2 regions of the Nonomuraea sp. NPDC049784 genome follow, and region 1 is predicted to be linked to the other one. Evidence: predicted binding sites of a transcription regulator. Region 1 holds the regulator's gene; the other holds the start of a gene.

The links. Region 1 encodes HrcA, which represses chaperone genes, less so after heat shock. Its sites were predicted from a motif close to TTGGCACTCTCNNNNNGAGAGTGCCAA; they were not measured.
Region 2: a site for HrcA is predicted at 2,151-2,177, ahead of AB0J09_RS39320 (DNA starvation/stationary phase protection protein). Genes of this name have one in related genera too.

Annotation. Positions count from the first base shown of each region.
Region 1 is NZ_JBFAMX010000049.1:23,502-32,696, forward strand. It holds gene AB0J09_RS14135 (hypothetical protein) at 1-31, shown strand, start outside; gene AB0J09_RS14140 (16S rRNA (uracil(1498)-N(3))-methyltransferase) at 37-762, opposite strand; gene dnaJ (molecular chaperone DnaJ) at 764-1,903, opposite strand; gene hrcA (heat-inducible transcriptional repressor HrcA) at 1,915-2,928, opposite strand; gene AB0J09_RS14155 (hypothetical protein) at 3,087-3,857, shown strand; gene AB0J09_RS14160 (DUF3097 domain-containing protein) at 3,875-4,681, shown strand; gene AB0J09_RS14165 (DUF4870 domain-containing protein) at 4,678-5,349, shown strand; gene hemW (radical SAM family heme chaperone HemW) at 5,346-6,566, opposite strand; gene AB0J09_RS14175 (MOSC domain-containing protein) at 6,906-7,541, opposite strand; gene AB0J09_RS14180 (hypothetical protein) at 7,679-8,167, shown strand; gene AB0J09_RS14185 (sensor histidine kinase) at 8,167-9,195, shown strand, end outside.
Region 2 is NZ_JBFAMX010000298.1:1,571-10,765, reverse strand. It holds partial or broken gene AB0J09_RS39330 (VIT domain-containing protein) at 1-990, opposite strand, end outside; gene AB0J09_RS39325 (MerR family transcriptional regulator) at 987-2,141, opposite strand; gene AB0J09_RS39320 (DNA starvation/stationary phase protection protein) at 2,257-2,724, shown strand; gene AB0J09_RS39315 (alkaline phosphatase PhoX) at 3,021-4,043, shown strand; gene AB0J09_RS39310 (TetR/AcrR family transcriptional regulator) at 4,044-4,637, opposite strand; gene AB0J09_RS39305 (MMPL family transporter) at 4,736-6,910, shown strand; gene AB0J09_RS39300 (helix-turn-helix domain-containing GNAT family N-acetyltransferase) at 6,879-7,727, opposite strand; gene AB0J09_RS39295 (beta-propeller fold lactonase family protein) at 7,822-8,724, shown strand; gene thiI (tRNA uracil 4-sulfurtransferase ThiI) at 8,750-9,195, opposite strand, start outside.

The DNA.
Region 1 (9,195 bases):
GTTGGTGGACGCCTCCCACACGACGCCCTGAAAGCCCTACCAGCGTCCGGTACGCGTGAGCAGCACGGAGGCCGCCGCCACCCCTGCCGTGGACGTACGCAGCACCGTGGGCCCCAGCAGCACGGACACCGCCTTGGCCGCCCGGAACCCGGCCAGCTCCTCGTCCGAGACGCCGCCCTCGGGCCCCACGACCATCACGATGTCGCCCGACGCGGGCAGCGCCACGCCCGACAGCGGCTCGGCCGCCTCCTCGTGCAGCACCAGGCCCAGCGCCGCGCCCGCCAGCAGCTCCTCGACCTGCGCGGTGGTGGCGGGCTCGGTCACTTCGGGCAGGTGGAACCTGCGGGCCTGCTTGCCCGCCTCGCGAGCGGTGGAGCGCCACCGGTGCAGCCCCTTGGCCACCTTGTCGCCCTTCCACTGGGCGATGCTGCGCGAGGCCGCCCAGGGCACGATGACGTCGACGCCGGCCTCGGTCATCATCTCGACCGCCAGCTCGCCCCTGTCGCCCTTGGGCAGCCCCTGGACGACGACCAGCCGCGGCTCGGGCGGCTCGAGTTCGTAGCGGCGCAGCACGTCGAGCCTGAGTGCGTCCTTCAGCACCTCGCGTACGACGCACTCGGCGACCGTACCGGCGCCGTCCGTCAGATCGACCCGCTCGCCGGCCCGCAGGCGCCGCACGGAGGCCGCGTGCCGCCCCTCGGGGCCGGCGAGCGTCAGCTCGGGCCCGTCCAGCTCCTGGGACAGGAACACCGGGACGGTCACGTCACCTGCCGTTGAAGGCGTCGCGCAGCCGGGAGAAGAAGCCCTGCTGGCCGGGGGCGAACTTGCCCGGCGGCCGCTCCTCGCCCCGCTGCTTGGCCAGCTCGCGCAGCAGCTCCTCCTGTGGGGGGTCGAGCCGGGTCGGGGTCTCGACGTTGACGTGGATCAGCAGGTCGCCGCGGCCCGACTCGTTGAGCCGCTGCACGCCCCGCCCGTACATGGTGATGACCTGGCCCGCCTGCGTGCCGGGGCGGACATCGACCTCCTCGGAGCCGTCGAGCGTCTCGACCGCCAGGATGGTGCCGAGCGCGGCGGCCGTCATCGGGAGCTGCACGGTGCAGTGGAGGTCGTCACCGCGCCGCTCGAAGATCTCGTGAGGCCGCTCGACGATCTCCAGGAACAGGTCTCCGGGAGGGCCGCCACCGGGGCCGACCTCGCCCTCGCCGGCGAGCTGGATGTGGGTGCCGTCCTCGACGCCCGCGGGGATGCGGACCTTGATCGTACGGCGGGTGCGCACCCGGCCGTCGCCGGAGCACTCCTGGCAGGGGTGGCGGATGATGGTGCCGAACCCGCCGCACTGCGGGCACGGCCGCGAGGTCATGACCTGACCCAGGAACGAGCGGGTGACCTGGGAGATCTCGCCGCGCCCGTTGCACATGTCGCAGGTGTCGGGATGCGTGCCGGGCGCCGCGCCGGCCCCGTGGCAGACCTCGCAGAGCACGGCCGTGTCGACGACCAGCTCGCGGGTGGTCCCGAACGCCGTCTCGCGCAGGTCGAGCTCGACCCGGATGGTGGCGTTGCGCCCCCTGCGGGCCCGCGAGCGCGGCCCCCGGGTGCCGGCCGCGGTGCCGAAGAAGGCGTCCATGATGTCGCTGAAGGGGAAGCCCGCCCCGAAGCCGCCGGCGGCCGCACCTGCTCCCGCGCCGCCGAAGGGGTCGCCACCCAGATCGTACATCTGGCGCTTGTTCGGGTCGGACAGCACCTCGTAGGCCTGCGTGATCTCCTTGAACCGCTCCTGGGTCTCAGGATCGGGGTTCACGTCCGGATGCAGCTCGCGGGCCAGGCGGCGGTACGCCTTCTTGATCTCGTCCTGACTGGCGTCACGGCGCACCCCGAGGGTGGCGTAGTAGTCGCTGTTTGCCACTTATCGACCTCTTATGATGCAGCCAGGATCTGGCTGACGTAGCGTGCCACCGCGCGCACGGCGCCCATCGTAACGGGGTAATCCATCCTCGTCGGCCCCAGCACGCCGAGCCGGGCCAGTTGGTTGTCGCCAGAACCGTATCCGGTCGCGACGATGGATGTGCCCCGCAGGTAGGGGTTTTCGGAGCCGATGCGCACGGTGAGCGCGGACGGAGTGTCTGCGGTTGTCTCGCCCAGCAGCCGCATGAGCACGACCTGCTCCTCCAGCGCCTCGAGCACGTCGCGCAGACCGGTCGTGAAGTCGGCACCCGCGAGGTTGGCCGCGCCGGCGAACACGATCTTCTCGTCGTGCCGCTCGACCAGCGTCTCGAGCAGCACCGACAGGATCGTGGCCACCGCGGGCCGGTCTTCGACGGGCAGCCGCTCGGGCAGGTCGGCGACGAGCTCGGGCACGGAGCTCAGGCCGCAGCCGTCGAGGCAGGCGTTGAGCACCGCGCGCAGATGGGCGATGCGGGTGTCCTCCACCACCTCGGGCAGCTCGATCACGCGCTGCTCGACGCGGCCGGTGTTGGTGATCAGCACGAGCATGACCCGCCGGTCGTTCAGCGGCACCAGCTCGACGTGCCTGACCGTCGAACGCGTCAGCGTCGGGTACTGCACGACCGCCACCTGCCTGGTCAGCTGCGCGAGCAGCCGGACCGTGCGGGTGACCACGTCGTCCAGGTCGACCGCGCCCGCGAGGAACGTCTCAATGGCCCTGCGCTCGGCCCCCGACAGGGGCTTGACCTGCGAGAGCCGGTCGACGAACAGGCGGTAGCCCTTGTCCGTCGGCACGCGGCCCGCGCTGGTGTGCGGCTGGGTGATGTAACCCTCCTCCTCCAGCGCGGCCATGTCGTTTCTGACCGTCGCCGGGGAGACCTTCAGATTGTGGCGCTCGGCGAGCGCCTTGGAGCCCACCGGTTCGTTGGTGGACACGTAGTCTTCGACAATGGCGCGGAGCACCGCCAGCTTCCGATCGTCGAGCACGTGCTCACCTCCTGCCTCTGACATCTGAGGAACACAACCATCTAGCACTCTGTGTTCCTGAGTGCCAAGTGTACGGCTCTCGCCCACAAGGTGCGATAACACCAGGTCGCAACCTGGCTCCTAGCTTCTTACAAGGGGCAAGTACCACACTTGCCGACATGAGCGACAATTCCCCGCCTCCGCCGTACGGCCCGCAGCCCGGCTCCCAACCTGGCTACGGCCCCCAGCCCGGGTCCCAGCCCGGTTACGGGCAGCCTCCGCCACAGTACGGACCTCCGCCGCAGTACGGCCCGCCACCGCAGTACGGCCGGCCGCCCCAATACGGCCCACCTCCTCAGTACGGACAATACGGCCAACAACCCCAATTTCCCCCTCGAATCGACTCGAAAGCCATCAAACCGCGTCTTTGGTGGATCGGGCTCGTCTGGGCGATCTTCGCCGTGTGCGCGATCGTCGGTGTCGTCGTGTTCTCCACGGGCCTTGTGAGCAGCGTGAGCGACATCGCCCCGTCCAGGACGTTCGCATCCGGCGAAAGCGTGACGCTGCCGATCGACCCGGCGAACAAGCCCGCGATCTACCTTTCCAGCGACACTGCCGTCCACTACGAGTGCCAGATCTCGGGCCAGGCCAGGCTCGCCAAGACCACGGGCTCGCAGAGGGTCACGTCCGGAGCCGTCACCTGGGAGCAGATCCTCGTGATCAACTCCCCGTCCAAGGGCGACTACCAGCTGACCTGCACCACCCAGGAGCAGGCCGACGTGCGTTACGGCGTGGGCCGTGAGCTGGCCTCGGCCGCGGGCGGCATCGTCGGCGGGGTGGCCGCGCTCCTCCTGATCCCCGGCGCGGGGCTGCTCGTGGCCATCATCGGCACCGTCGTCGTGCTGGTACGCCGTAACGGCGCGCGGAAGCGCCTTGCAGTCGGCGGGTGATTTGCTACGGTCCCCGTGTGTACGAGGGCGATGTGCTGGCGGGGAATTGGCGGCGGCCGGGGAAGGGCAAGATCCCGAAGGTGCCCGCCGAGCTGGACCTCGTCGTGGAGGACGCCGACAGCGGCTTCTGCGGCGCCATAGTGGCCTGCGACAAGGAGGCCGTCACGCTCGAAGACCGGTTCGGCAAGCGCCGGCTGTTCCCGCTCGCGCCCGCCGCGTTCCTGCTGGAGGGCAAGCCCGTGACGCTGGTACGCCCGACGGCGGCCCCCACGGGCTCCAGGCGCAGCGCGTCCGGCTCGATCGCCGTGGAGGGGCTGCGGGCGAGGGTGGCCAGGGAGAGCCGGATCTACGTGGAGGGCGTGCACGACGCCGCCCTGGTCGAGAAGATCTGGGGTCATGACCTGCGGGTCGAGGGGGTCGTGGTCGAATACCTGGAGGGCGTGGACGACCTGCCGGCCGTCGTGGCGGAGTTCGGCCCTGAGCCGGGGCGCCGGCTGGGGGTGCTGGTGGACCATCTCGTGCCCGGGTCCAAGGAGAGCAGGATCGCGGCCGAGATCACCTCGCCGGACGTGCTCGTCGTGGGGCATCCGTTCATCGACATCTGGCAGGCGGTCAAGCCGTCCGTGCTGCGCATTCCCGCCTGGCCCGCCGTGCCGCGCGGAGTGCCGTGGAAAGAGGGCGTGATCGCCGCCCTGGGCTGGCGCATGGAGCCCGCGGAGGCGTGGCGGCGGATCCTCGGCGCCGTCTCCACGTACACAGACCTGGAGCCGGAACTGCTCGGCCGGGTCGAGGAACTGATCGACTTCGTTACGGAGGCATCATGAGCCAGGACCCCCCGCAGCCGGCGCCGGACGACGACGCCACCCGCTTCGTCCCACCATCGGACATCCCTCCCAGCCAGGGCTCCGGCCCCCAGCCGTCGAGCTACGGACAGCAGCCCGGCTCCGAGCCTGGGTACGGCCAGCCCGGGTACGGCCAGCCCGGGTACGGCCAACCGGGCTACGGCCAACCGGGCTACGGGCAGCCTGGTTACGGGCAGGCTGGTTACGGGCAGCAACCCCCGAGCTACGGCCCTCCCCCGCCGGGCTACGGCCCCCCGCCGCAGCAGCCCGGCTACGGGTACGCCCCGCATCTGGGAGAGCCGTACGTCCCCGGCAGGTTCGGCCCCCGCCCGGGCACCGACGACACCACCATGGCGATGCTCGCGCACCTGCTCGGCCTGCTGGTCTCCTGGGTCGGCCCGCTGATCATCTACCTGATGAAGAAGGACGAGTCCCCCTACGTCAGGGATCAGGCGGCGGAGGCGCTCAACTTCCAGATCACGATGTTCATCGGCTACATCGTGGCGGGCATCCTGGTGGTCGTCTTCATCGGCCTGCTCCTGCTGCCGGTCGTCTGGATCCTGTCCCTGATCTTCCACATCCAGGCCGCCATGGCCACCAACCGGGGCGAGAGGTATCGCTACCCGTTCTCCATCCGCATGATCACCTAGACCAGCAGATCCCTGACGAGGGCGTCGGCCAGCAGCCGGCCCTGGAGCGTGAGCACCATCAGCCCGGACCTGAACGGTCCGGGCTCCAGCAGCCCGCGTGCCAGGGCGCTCGCCACGGCCGGGCGCGCGGCGGGCGCCACCTCGCTCAGCGGGTAGCCGGACGACAGCCGTAGCTCCAGCATCAGCCGCTCGGCCGCCCGGTCGTCGTCGCCGAGCACCTCGCGCGCGTGCGCGGGCGAGGCGCCGGCGGCCAGGCGCTGGGCGTAGGCGGCCGGGTGCTTGACGTTCCACCAGCGGGTGCCGCCGACGTGGCTGTGGGCGCCGGGCCCGGCGGCCCACCAGTCGCCGCCAGTCCAGTAGAGCAGGTTGTGGCGGCAGCGCGCCTGCTCGGACGTGGCCCAGTTGGACACCTCGTACCAGCTGAACCCGGCCTGCGACAGCAGCTCGTCGGCGATCTGGTAGCGGTCGGCGGCCACGTCGTCGTCGGGCATGGGCAGCTCGCCGCGCCTGATCCTGGCCGCCAGCCTGGTGCCCTCCTCGACGATCAGCGAGTACGCCGACACGTGGTCGGGCCCGGCCTCGATCGCGGCGGCCAGCGAGGCCCGCCAGTCGTCGTCGGACTCGCCCGGCGTGCTGTAGATGAGGTCGAGGTTGACGTGCTCGAACCCGGCCTCTTTCGCCTCCTTCACGGCCGTCGCCGCCCTGCCCGGGGTGTGCCGGCGGTCGAGCACGTGGAGCACGTGCTCGCGTGCGCTCTGCATGCCGAAACTGACCCGGTTGAAGCCGCCCTGGCGGAGCTTGTCGAGGTAGGCGGGGTCGACGGACTCGGGGTTGGCCTCGGTGGTCACCTCGGCCCCCGGCCGCAGCCCGAACTCCGAGTCGATCGCGGCCAGGATCCTGGCCAGGTCTTCCGGAGGCAGCAGCGTGGGCGTGCCGCCGCCGAAGAACACCGTCTCCACCGGCAGGCCGGCCGCCCCCAGGACGCGGCGCGCGAGGCGAATCTCCTCGACGACCGTGTCCGCGTAGTCCCGCTGCGAGGCGCCCGGGCCCAGCTCGGCGGCGGTGTAGGTGTTGAAGTCGCAGTAGCCGCAGCGGGTCACGCAGAACGGCACGTGCACGTAGAAGCCGAACGGACGCTCGCCGAGGCCCCTCAGGGCGGTGTCGGGCAGCTCGCCCGAGGTGGGCGCGGGATCGCCGTCAGGCAGGGTGGATGGCACGCTTCCAGTCTGCCGGGTACTCGGGAGTGCTATCGAACTGCAACCCCCGAGGTATCCACTGATGCCGAACCAGCCGAAAGGAGTCCCCACATGGCGGGCATCGGCATCGTGGGCGCGGGGATCTCCAGCCCGGAGGAGGTGGCGCGGATCGTTGACGGCGGTGTCCCATGAGCACACCCCCGGAGACGCCCGCCGTCCAGCCCCGGCGCAACACGCACGGCGCCCCAGCAGGGCACGTCGCCGATCCCTGCCACAAGGCGACTCAGGACGGCATGTCGCCGAGCCCCACCACAAGACGACCCCAGCACCACACATCGCCCAGTCCCGTCGTAAGGAGGCTCAGGACGGCACGTCGCCGAGCACCCGCTCAGCCATGCGATCCCACTCGGGATCATGCCCGGGAACCGCCAGAATGCGGCGGAGCGCGTCCGCGTCCCCGTGGCGGGCACGGAACCAGTCGCCCACCGTGATTCCGGCCTCAGGCCGCGAGACGATCTCCACCGAGTCCCCCGTGCCCAGCTCACCGAGCTCGAGCACCCGCAGGTACGCCCCGGGCCGCCCCGCCTCCGTGAACCGCTTGACCCATCCGGGCTCGTCCATCCAGTTGCGGAACACCACGCACGGAATCCGGGGCCCGCTCACCTCCAGCACGGCGCTGCCCACCCGCCACCGCTCACCGATCAAGGCGCCGGTGACGTCGAGGCCGGACGTGGTGAGGTTCTCCCCGAACCGCCCGTCACGCAGCTCCCGCCCGAGCTCGCGTTCCCACCAGTCGTAGTCCTCCCTGGCGTACGAGTAGACGGCGTGATCGAGCGAGCCGTGGTGCTCCTTGTCGGCCCGCTCGTCACCGGCGAGCCCGTTGGCCAGCACCTCCACCCGGTGCGTGACCCGCTGCTTGTCGATAGCGGTACGCCCGAGCTTCCCCGCCCACTCTGCCTCGACCGTTGTGCCCACATTTACGGAGAGAACGCGCATGTTCGGACGGTAACCCGTGCCCCCTCCACGTGGCCAACCAATTCCACCTCACCTCGGCCTCCACCCCAGGGTGGAGATCCTCGCTCTCAACCCACAGGCCGATCCTCTACGCCCCTCTCATCCCTACGGTCAATCCCGTGGATTACATGCCAATGTCCCTCGTCGTCCTCTTCGCCGTGATCTTCGTCGTCTATCGCCAGATGAAAACCCGCCCCACGGCCAAGCGAGGCATCCTCTACACCGCCGCCGTCATGATCGTCGTCGGCGTCGTCACGGGCGGGCTCATCGACGGCCGTCACCTCGCGCTCAGCCTTGGGCTGCTCGTGGTGGAGGCCGTCGTCGCCGTCGCACTCGGTGTGTGGCGCGCGGCGACCGTACGGGTGTGGCTGGACGACTCCGGCATCGCCTGGTCGAGGGCCACGGGCTGGACCCTCCTGGCGTGGCTGGCCTCGATCGCGACCCGCGTCGGCCTCTACTTCGCCGGTCAGGCCCTCGGCCTCACCTCCTCCCCCAGCGGGGTCCTGCTGTTCGTCGGGCTCACCATCGGCGCTCAGGCGTACCTCGTCGCCCGCAGGGGACGCGCCCTTACCGGCACGGGCAGGCAACCCGATACCGTCGTGAGGTGATGCGTGCGCCCTCCGAAATCGTCCCCACCGCGTTGCGGCTGGGGACGATCGTGCTGCTGGTCGTGGCCCAGATGAGAGCGACCCCCGCGCCCGGCCTGACCGGCACCTCCCTGGCGATCACCCTCATGACCGTTGCCCTGGCCCTCGCACTGCTGACCGTCCTGCTCCTGTCGATCCGCCGCCCCCCGAACCGGGAGACGCGGCGGCCGGCCGATTGGCTCACCACCCCTCAGCAACAGCCCTCCCTCCCGCTGCGGATCCAGTCGCGCCTCCGCAGCCTCCCTCTGTGGAAGGCGCCGCGGTCACGTCGCCCCGCGAGTCGCCTCGAAGCGGCCGGCCATGACCAACGGCACATCCACCCCGCGCCGGCAGGGTCAGCCCTCGCCAACCAACGCACTCGCGAATCACACCACCCCAGCGACCACCCTCCGCAGGAGGCACATCCCCGCGGGAACCAACGACCGCTGACGGCCCAGCAGCCCGGCGACGAACCGCCGCGTGCACAGCACGCCGGAAACCCATCGCCACCAGAGGCACGGCGCCCCCTCCTCGTCTTCGGCGTGCCCGTCGCCCTGATCGCCCTCGGCCTGGCCGTAATCCTCTCCCTCGCCCTCAACGCCCTGACCCAAGGCGGCCCGGCCATCGCGGCCCTGCTCATCTGCGTCAGCCTGGCCGTGACCCGCTTCTCCCTGCGCCAGGCGCTGCCCATCGGTGTGCTGGCCGTCGTGGGGGCGATCGTGGCAGGCGAGATCGCCGGCAAACCTTCCCAGGACCTCCCCCTCATCCTCAGCACCTGCCTGATCTTCCTGATTTCGTACGCGGCCAAACAGCGCAAGGCCACCAGAGCCGCCCAGGCGCGAGAAGCCGTACTCGCGGAACGGGCCAGGATCGCCAGGGAGATCCACGACATCCTCGCCCACTCCCTTTCGGCCCAGCTCGTCCACCTGGAGGGCGCCAAGCTGCTGCTGCGCGCGGAGCGGACCGCCGAGGCGCTCGAACGGGTCACCCACGCCCGCGACCTGGCCAAG
Region 2 (9,195 bases), on a different contig from region 1:
CGTCAGCACCGCGAACCTGTCGTGCTCCGTCAACGTGTCGACGATGCGGGCCGCGGCCCTCCGGGCGGTGACCATCTTCCAGCCGCCCATGCTGCCCGAACGGTCGAGCACCAGCACCAGGTCGCGCGGCGCGCGCGTGGACTGGAGCGGCGGCGGCACGACGGTGAGCGCGAACGTGCCAGTGCCGTCCGATCGGCCGTCGAGCTGCAACGACGTGGACCCGTCGAACGACAGCCGCAGGATGAAGTCGCGGTCGAGCCGCTCGCCCGGGCGCAGGCGTACCGTATTGCCCTCCTCCTCGACCACGTGGAGGCTCGAGGCCAGCTCACGCAGCTCCAGCCCGGCCGCGTCCACGGTCGCGCGCAGTGACAGACGCACGGGGTCGGGGAAGCCAGGCAGCAGGACGGGCGGACTGATCCTGGACGCGTCGGGCACCGCGTCGGTGTCGGGCGCGGCGCCGTCGCCAGCGGGCGGGCCGTCGATGGGGCTGCCCGGGATGTAGCGCGGGGCCACGACCAGCGGGAAGCGGAACGTGGCCGCCCCATCCTCGTACGGCAGCGGCTGGCTCATGGTCAGCCTGACCGAGACGCGCTCGCCGGGCAGGATGTTGCCCACCCTGATCGTGAACACGTCGGGCCGGTCCTCCTCAGCGATCGCCGCCCGCCTGCCCTCGCGCAGCGCCTGGTCGTAGTCGGCCCTGGCCTGGGCGCGTTCCTTCAGCACGCCCTCGACCACCCGGTCGTCGGCCTCCATCCTGAACCCGGTGACGGCCGCCCTGTCGGGCAGCGGGAAGACGTACGTGGCCTCGAGCGTGACGTCGAACGGGTTCCTGAACCCCTGCGTGACCTCGACCCCGGCGATGAGCCCGGAGATGTCGGCGGCCACGTCCACGCTCTCCAGCGGCAGGTTGCCGCGCTCCGTCCGCAGCGCGCCGATCCCGGCGTCCGGCACCGGCAGGCACCGTGCGGGCTCCAGCGAAGTGATCTTCATCTCAGCTCCCTCTCTTCGAGCACCGCGAGCAGCGGCCCCGCCGCCGCCAGCACCGCCTGAACGTCCTCCTCGGTGGGGGCCCTGCCCGCATCCAGCACGAGCCGCACCCCGTCCGCGAGCCTGAACCCTGTGACCATGGGGGCAGCGCCATGGCTCCCCGGCACGCCACCCGGCCGGCCGGCCGTCTCGTCACGGGTCGCGCCTTGGCCGGCCGTCTCGTGAGCCCGTGTGGCCGCCTTCCCCGGCCGATCAGCCCAGAACCGCCCTCGCGCGGTCTCCCCACCGGCGCGTGCGCCACCGTCTCGGGTGTGCGTGATGCCGGTTGCGGCACCTGCGCCGTCGTGCGTGGCATGGGTATCGCGTCCCGGGCCGACGTGCGTGGCGTCGGCTTCTGGCCACGCGCGACCCTCAGGCGCGGGCCCGTGCTTCATCGGCGCCTCGCCGAGCAACGCGTCCTCCGGCCGAGCCGCCGCGTCCGGCCGAGGCGTCGTGTCGGGCCGAGCTGCCGTGTCCGGCCGAGGCGTCGCGGCTGGTGTCGCGGCGTTGCCCGGCCGCGCTGGGCGGCCTGGCCCGGCAACGTCGTCCATCGCCGACGAGCCCTCCAGCACGGGGGCGGTCTCCGGGGGAGAAGCGCCACCGAGCCTCGGAGCGGCGTCCGGCTCAGAGGCGGTGTGCAGCCCCGGAGCGATGTCCGTTCTCGAGGTGGCAGCCGTCCCCGGAACGGCGTCCGTCCCCGGGGCGGCGTTCGGTCTCGGGGTGGCGCTCGATCCGAGGGCACCGTCGGGTGCCGGGGTGGCGCTCGATCCGAGGGTGGCGTCGAGTCCCTGGGCGGAGGGGGAGGGCGCGAGGCCGGTCGTGGCTTCCAGCATGCGATCCGTGGCGCCCGCCAGAGCCGCCTGGATCTGGGCGATCGAGTGGCCGGCCGCCTGCAGGCGCTTGACGGCCACCAGCTGCAGCAGGTGCCTCCGGCCGTACTGGGCGATCCTGCCGCGCCGGGTCAGGGGCGGGTCCACCAGGCCGATCGTCGTGTACCACCTGATCAGCCGCTCTCCGGGCACGTCACGGACCCGGCCGTTGACCGGCGCCGCGCCGCCGCGCAGGGCGCGTGCCGCTCGTTCGGCCAGCTCGCCGATGGTCCAGGTGTCGCTCATACCTCCACAATGACACTGTCATTATTACACTGTCAACAACGAGGCGGAATGCCCGCCGCCATGTCGTTGTCCTTCTAAATAGGGAAAAAGTCCGACCTACGGGGAGGAATACGACATGGCCGCGATTACCGGCCCCCTTTCGGGTGAGGCCAAGAACACCGTCGCGGAGGCTCTGCAGGGCGCCCTGGTCGATCTCATCGACCTTTCGCTGGTCGCCAAGCAAGAACACTGGAACCTCATCGGCCCTCACTTCCGCTCGATCCATCTCCAGCTCGACGAGCTCACCGAGCTGGCCAGGAGACACATGGACACCATCGCCGAACGCGCCGTCGCGATCGGTGCCAACCCGGACGGCCGTTCCGCCACGGTCGCCAGGGCCACGAAGCTCCAGCAGCCGGAGTCCGGCTGGCTGGAGGACGGGAAGGTGGTGGCGACGATCACCGACCTGCTGGACGGCGTCAGCAGGCGGATGCACGAGCGCGTCCGGGTCACTGACGAGCCCGACCCGGTGACGCAGGACCTGCTCATCGCGGTGGCACAGGACATCGACAAGCAGCACTGGATGTTCCAGGCCATGGCCTGACCTGCCGGAAAGCCCGGGAGCCCGATCAGGGAGCCCGGGCTTTGGCATGTCGTGACCGGCTTCGCCATGCCTATGGAGACGGCCGAACGTGTCCGCCCACCGGCGTCCGGTGCTCCGGGGCGCGCCCATGGGGGGCACGGACTGCCACGAAGACGCGGGGCGCCGGGTCGTGTACGTGCGTTAGCCGCATGATCGCGTGGAGGGAGTCCGGGGTTTGCGCAGAGTTTGATGTCGCGAGTCCCTGTCATTCATGTCGGTGCGGTCGACTAGCGTGGCACCTAGAGGGAGGCCCCACGATGTCCCACAAGACTCTCCTCCGCACGGGCCCGCTCTGGCGGGGCGGCACCAGCCCGTATGGTCCGCTCGGCCTGCCGGACGCCGACGGTCTCGCGCTGCCGTCCGGCTTCACCGGCAGGGTGGTGGCCCGTTCAGGCCACAAGGTCGCCGGGTTGACCTGGCACGCGGCGCCCGACGGCGGCGCCTGCTTCCCCGACGGCGCCGGCTGGATCTACGTGTCCAACTCCGAGCTCCCGCTGCTCGGCGGAGCCTCGGCGCTGCGCTTCCGCCCGGACGGCACCATCGGTGACGCGTACCGCATCCTATCGGGCACCGACCTCAACTGCGCGGGCGGCGCCACGCCGTGGCACACCTGGCTGTCGTGCGAGCTCGGCGACCGCGGCCGCGTCTTCGAGTGCGATCCCTACGGCGCGCGGGCCGCGCGCCCCCGCCTGTCCATGGGCCGCTTCAGACACGAGGCCGCCGCCTGCGACACGGAGCGGCACGTGATCTACATGACCGAGGACGAGCCCGACGGCTGCTTCTACCGGTTCAGGCCCGGCGACTGGGGAGACCTGACGGAGGGCACGCTGGAGGTCCTGTGCGCCGCGGGCCGCTGGGAGGCGGTGCCCTCACCGGCGGCCCTGTTCACGGCGGCTCGCCACCAGGTCGACGACGCCCGCCACTTCGACGGCGGCGACGGCTGCCACTACGCGGGCGGGGTGTGCTACTTCACCACCAAGGGCGACACGGCCCTGTGGGCCTACGACACGCAGTCCGCCACGCTCGACCGGCTGTGCGAGGGCGTGCGCGCCATCACCGCGGCCCCTTCGGGCGACCTCTACGTGGCCAGGGAGACGACGGAGATCGACGTCATCACCCCCGACCGCGCGGTCACGCCGTTCCTCAGGCTGGAGGGGCACGCCGGGGCGGAGCTGACCGGGCTGGCCTTCTCGCCGGGCGGCGAGCGGCTCTACCTCTCGGCCAGGCGCGGCCGCACCGAGGGTCGCACGTTCGAGGTGGCGGGCCCGTTCCGCGCCTGATCAGGTCAGATAGCGCACCAGCGCAAGTTTCAGCTCGTCCACCAGCTCCGCGCCGCGCTTGGGCGGCGCGGAGGTGACCAGCGGCATCACCGCCTTCACCATGGCCACCGTCATCGTCCCCATGAGCGCCCCGCGATCTTCCGGCAGATCAGGGGAGCGGCGGCGCAGCATGGCGGCGACCTGCCGGGCGATGTCGGCGTGGAGCCGCTGCGACGCCGCGGCCAGCTGATCGCCCGTCGCCGACCCGTACAGCAGCGACCAGTACGCCGGTGACGCGCTCTTGAACCTGACGCTCTCGTCCACGAGCTGCCCCACCAGCGCCTCCAGCGGCACCTCCGGGGTGACGGCGGCGAGCCGCGCGGCCCAGAACTCCTGCCGGTCGACGGTGTAGCGCGCCACCAGCCCGTCCAGGATCTCCTCCTTGTTGCGGAAGAACTGGTACAGCGACCCCGGCGACATCCCAGCCCGCGCGGCGACGTTGTTCGTCGTCATGCCCGGATATCCCACCTCGGCGATCACCGACTCGGCGGCGTCGAGGATCTCGGCCATGCGCTTCAGGCCGCGCGCCTGCCGGCGGACCGTGCGTTCAGGCATGGGTCTCCTCATTGACAAATACGAGCATTCACTTGTATTTCTGATTCGGTAACGAAAACACGAGTAGTTTACCGGGTTTTGTCCAGGGGGGAGGCGACATGGCGGTGAACACGCAGGTCCGGCCGGCTCGGGAGGAGATGGGTGGGCCACCGCTGCGCAGGCTGGGATTCCTGCTCGTACGGCGCCGCAGGATCGTGCTCGCGCTGGCCGCCGTCGTGCTCGTCGCGGCCGCGGCGCTGGCGGCGGGGGCGGTGCCGCGGCTGTCGCTGGCCAGGTTCGAGGCGCCGGGGAGCGAGTCCGACCGGGCGCAGGCCGAGCTGGTCCAGCGCTTCGGCACCGGCAGCCCCGACATGATCTTCCTGGCGACCGTCAGGTCCGGCACCGTGGACGATCCCGCGGTGGAGGCCGAGGGCAGGCAGCTGACCGCGCGGGTCGCCGGGCAGGAGGGCGTCGCCGAGTCCGCCTCGTACTGGACACGGGGCAAGCCCGCCACCCTGCGCAGCGAGGACGGCAAGCACGCGCTGATCGTGGTGCGCATCCCCGGGGACGCCGATCACGTGCGCGCGCAGGTGCTGCCCAGGCTCGTGCCCGAGATCACCAAGGGCACCGGTCTGCTCGAGGTGCGGGCCGGGGGAGGGGAGGAGGTCTTCAGGGAGACCGTGCCGCTGGCCAGGCAGGACTTCGTGCGGGCCGAACTGGTCATCTTCCCGCTGGCGTTCGTGCTGCTCTGGCTCTACCAGCGGCGGGCCATGGCGGCCCTGGTGCCGATCCTGGCCGGGGTGCTCGCGATGGTGATCGGGCTGGCGCTCCTGCGCGGCGTCGTGCTATTCGCCAATATTTCAACGTTCGCCCTGAACCTGACTCTGGCCATGGGGCTCGGGCTCGGCATCGACTACTGCCTGTTCGTGATCCAGCGCTTCCGCGAGGAGACGCGGCGCGGCGCCGGCCGGGCGAGCGCGGTCGCCGGCGCGGTCGAGCACGCGGGGCGGACTGTGCTGTTCAGCGGGCTCACCGTGGCCGCGTCCCTGGCCGTGCTCTTCGCGCTGCCGTTCGACTTCCTGCGGTCCTTCGCGTACGCGGGCATCGCCGTCGTCCTCGGCGGCCTGTTCGCGGCGGTGATCGTACTGCCCGCGGTGCTCACCTCGATCGGTGGCACGATGCTGCCCAGGCGGGCCGGGCCCGAGCGGGAGTCCCGGTTCTGGCACGCGCTGGCCACCAGGGTGATGCGCCGGCCGCTGGCGTCCGGGGGGCTGGCGACGGCGGTGCTGCTGCTGCTCGCCTCGCCGTTCCTGGGGCTGCGATTCGGCGTGGCGGACGATCGCATCCTGCCCCCGGAGGCGTCGTCCCGGCAGACCCAGGAGGTCATCCGCCAGTCCTTCCCCGCGGAGGAGACCGACGCCATCCAGATCATCTCGAAAGATCGGGCAGCGGGGGATGTTTCGCAGTACGCTGTGACGCTGTCCCGCCTGCCCGGGGTCGCCCAGGTCGACTCAGCCGCCGGCTCGTTCGCGGAAGGCCGGCGGGTGGGCGACGGCGACCCGCGAAGGTTCCAGGGGCAGGGCGCCTGGGTCTCCGTGGTCCCGTCCGGCGAGGCGCTCGCCGACGACCCCGTGCGGCTGGTGGAGGCCGTACGCGCCGTCGAGCCGCCCTTCGAGGTCCTCGTCGGCGGCTACCCGGCCGAGCTGGCCGACTACCGGGCCTCGGTCGTCGACAGGCTCCCGCTGGTGCTGGCCCTCATGCTCGGCGTCACGTTCCTGGTGCTGTTCGGGATGACCAGAAGTCTGATCATCCCGATCAAGGCGTCGCTCCTGAACGTCCTCAGCCTGGGCGTCATGTTCGGAGCCATCGTCTGGGTCTTCCAGGACGGCAACCTCTCCGGCCTGCTCGGGTTCACCCCGACGGGCACGCTCGACCCCAGCATCCCGATCCTGATGCTCTGCGTCGCGTACGGCCTGTCGATGGACTACGAGGTGTTCCTGCTCTCCCGCATCAAGGAGGAGTACGACAGGACGGGCGACACCGAGGAGGCCGTGGCCGGCGGCCTGCAGAAGGGCGCGCCGCTGATCACGGCCGCCGGCGGCATCCTGGCGCTCACGTTCGCCGCCTACGCCACGGCGCAGGTGACGTTCGTGCAGATGCTGGGCGTCGGCATGGCGGTGGCCGTGCTGGTGGACACGACCGTGATCAGGGCGGTGCTCGTACCGAGCCTGATGCGCCTGGCGGGCCCGCTCAACTGGTGGCCTAGAGGTCGCGCGACCACATCTGCTCGGTGACCTCGACCCCGTTCTCCGTGCCCTTCTCCTCCGACTCCAGCTCGAACCCGGCCGCCTGGTAGATGCGCCGCGCGCTCACCAGGCAGTCGCGGGTCCACAGGGTGATCCGCTTGTACCCCTCGGCCTTGGCGTGCCGCAGGCACTCATCCACGAGCCTCCGCCCGATCCCGAGCCCCCGGGCGGAGGGCTCCACCAGCAACATCCGCAGCTTGGCCGTCGTCTCGTCCTGGCGCACGCAGAACACACACCCGGCCCGCTCCCCGTTCACCTCGGCGATCCATCCCGCGTCGCGCGAGAAGTCCAGGTCGCCGACGATCCTGGCGACGAGCTGCTCGAAGCCGGTGCCCCAGCCGTACTCGCTGGCGTAGAGGTCCCCGTGCCGGAAGGCGACCCAGCCGAGGTCGCCGGTGCGCGGGGGCCTGATCACGTACGCCAGCTGTGCGCCCTCGGACCCCAGCACCCGCCTGATCGTGGCCATGCTGGTGACCAGCCGCTCCTGGCCCTCGTCCGGCAGCCCGGACAGCAGCCGCTCGATCTCCTCGGCCGAGCGCTCGTCGAGCGACCGGAACGTCTCCGCGCCCGCGGCGGTGAGCCGTACGAGCTGCTTGCGCGCGTCCGACGCGGACCGCTCGCGCGAGACCAGACCGTCGCCGTCCAGCCGGGTCAGGATCCTGCTGAGGTAGCCCGCGTCCAGGTCGAGCAGGGCGCGCAGCTCTCCGGTCTCCATCGGCGCGGTATGCGCCAGTTCGAACAGCACCCTCACCTCGGTCAGCGAATACGGCGAGTCGAGCAGGCCTGCCTGCAGAACGCCGATCACTTTCGTATAGAACCGATTGAAGGCCCTGATCTCAGAGACTCTTGCCTCTGTCAACGAATTCATTGCCATAGTCAACCATGAAAGGATCCCGGTTGTGAAGCAGGTCTACGTAGGCGGATATGGCCCAGGCATTTTCACGCTCGGCGGCGGGCTCACCAGAGTGGCGTCGCCGTCGTTCCTGGCCGCTCATCCGACCTTGCCGGTGCTGTACGCGGCGGGCGAGCTCCAGCGCGGCTGGCTGACCGCGTTCCAGGCCGGGGGGAGCCTGAGCCTGCTGGACGAGCGGCCGAGCGAGGGCGACAGCCCCTGCCACGTCGCCGTGGACCCGACGGGCAGCGTGCTGGCGGCGGCCAACTACGGCGACGGCACGGCCGTCATCTACCGCCTTGACTCCCGTGGCGCCTTCGAGGGCGATCCGATCGTGCTGCGCCACAAGGGCTCCGGCCCGAACAAGGACCGTCAGGAGGGGCCGCACGCCCACCAGGCCGTCTTCCACGACGGGATCCTGCACGTCTCCGACCTCGGCACCGACGAGATCCGCCGCTACCGCTACGACGGCACTGTCCTGGAGCCGATCCCGATCCACCCGGGCACGGGCCCGCGCCACTTCGGGTTCATCGGGTCCCGCCTGTACGTGGCGGGCGAGCTCAACGGCACCGTCACCCTCATCGACGGCGAGCGCCGCACCGTCGCCCCCGCCTCACGCGAGGAGGGCGAGAACTATCCGTCCCACCTCCAGATCGAGGGCGACCTCGTGTACGTCGCCAACCGCGGCCCCAACACGATCTCGGTGCTGCGCGCCGCGGACCTCTCGCCGGTGGCCGAGGTGTCGTCGGGCGGCCACTGGCCCAGGCATTTCGCCATCGACGGCACCACCATGTACGTGGCCGGCCAGCAGTCGGACGTCATCACCGTCTTCGAACTGAAAGACGGCGTTCCCCAGCCTTCCGGGCAGGCGTACGAGGTCGAACGCCCGGCCTGCGTACTGATCATGTGACTTCCTCGCGGCCCCGAGGCCCGGCTCAGTCCAGCGTGTACTCCTGGATCGAGTCGGCGAGCTGCACGCACAGCTCCTCGGCGTCGAGCCGCTTCTCGATCAGCTTCAGGTCCTCGATCTTGGCCCGCGTCTCTGCCCGCTTGGGCGCCAGGAGGGTGCAGCAGTCCTCGTCGGGCAGTTCGGAGATCTCCAGCGTGCCGATGCGCCGCGCCTCGGCCATGATCTCGGTCTTGTCCCAGCCCACCAGGGGACGCAGGATCGGCATGTCCACCGCGTTGTCCTGGGCGGTGATGTTGGCCAGGGTCTGGGAGGAGACCTGGCCGAGCGCGTCGCCGGTGATCAGCGCCGAGGCGTGGATGCGGTGGGCGACCTCCTCGGCCGTCTTGAGCATGAGCCGCCGCTGCGCGATCACCGCCAGGCGGTCCTGCCCCGAGGTGCGGATCGACTGCTGGGCCTTGCCGAACGGCACCA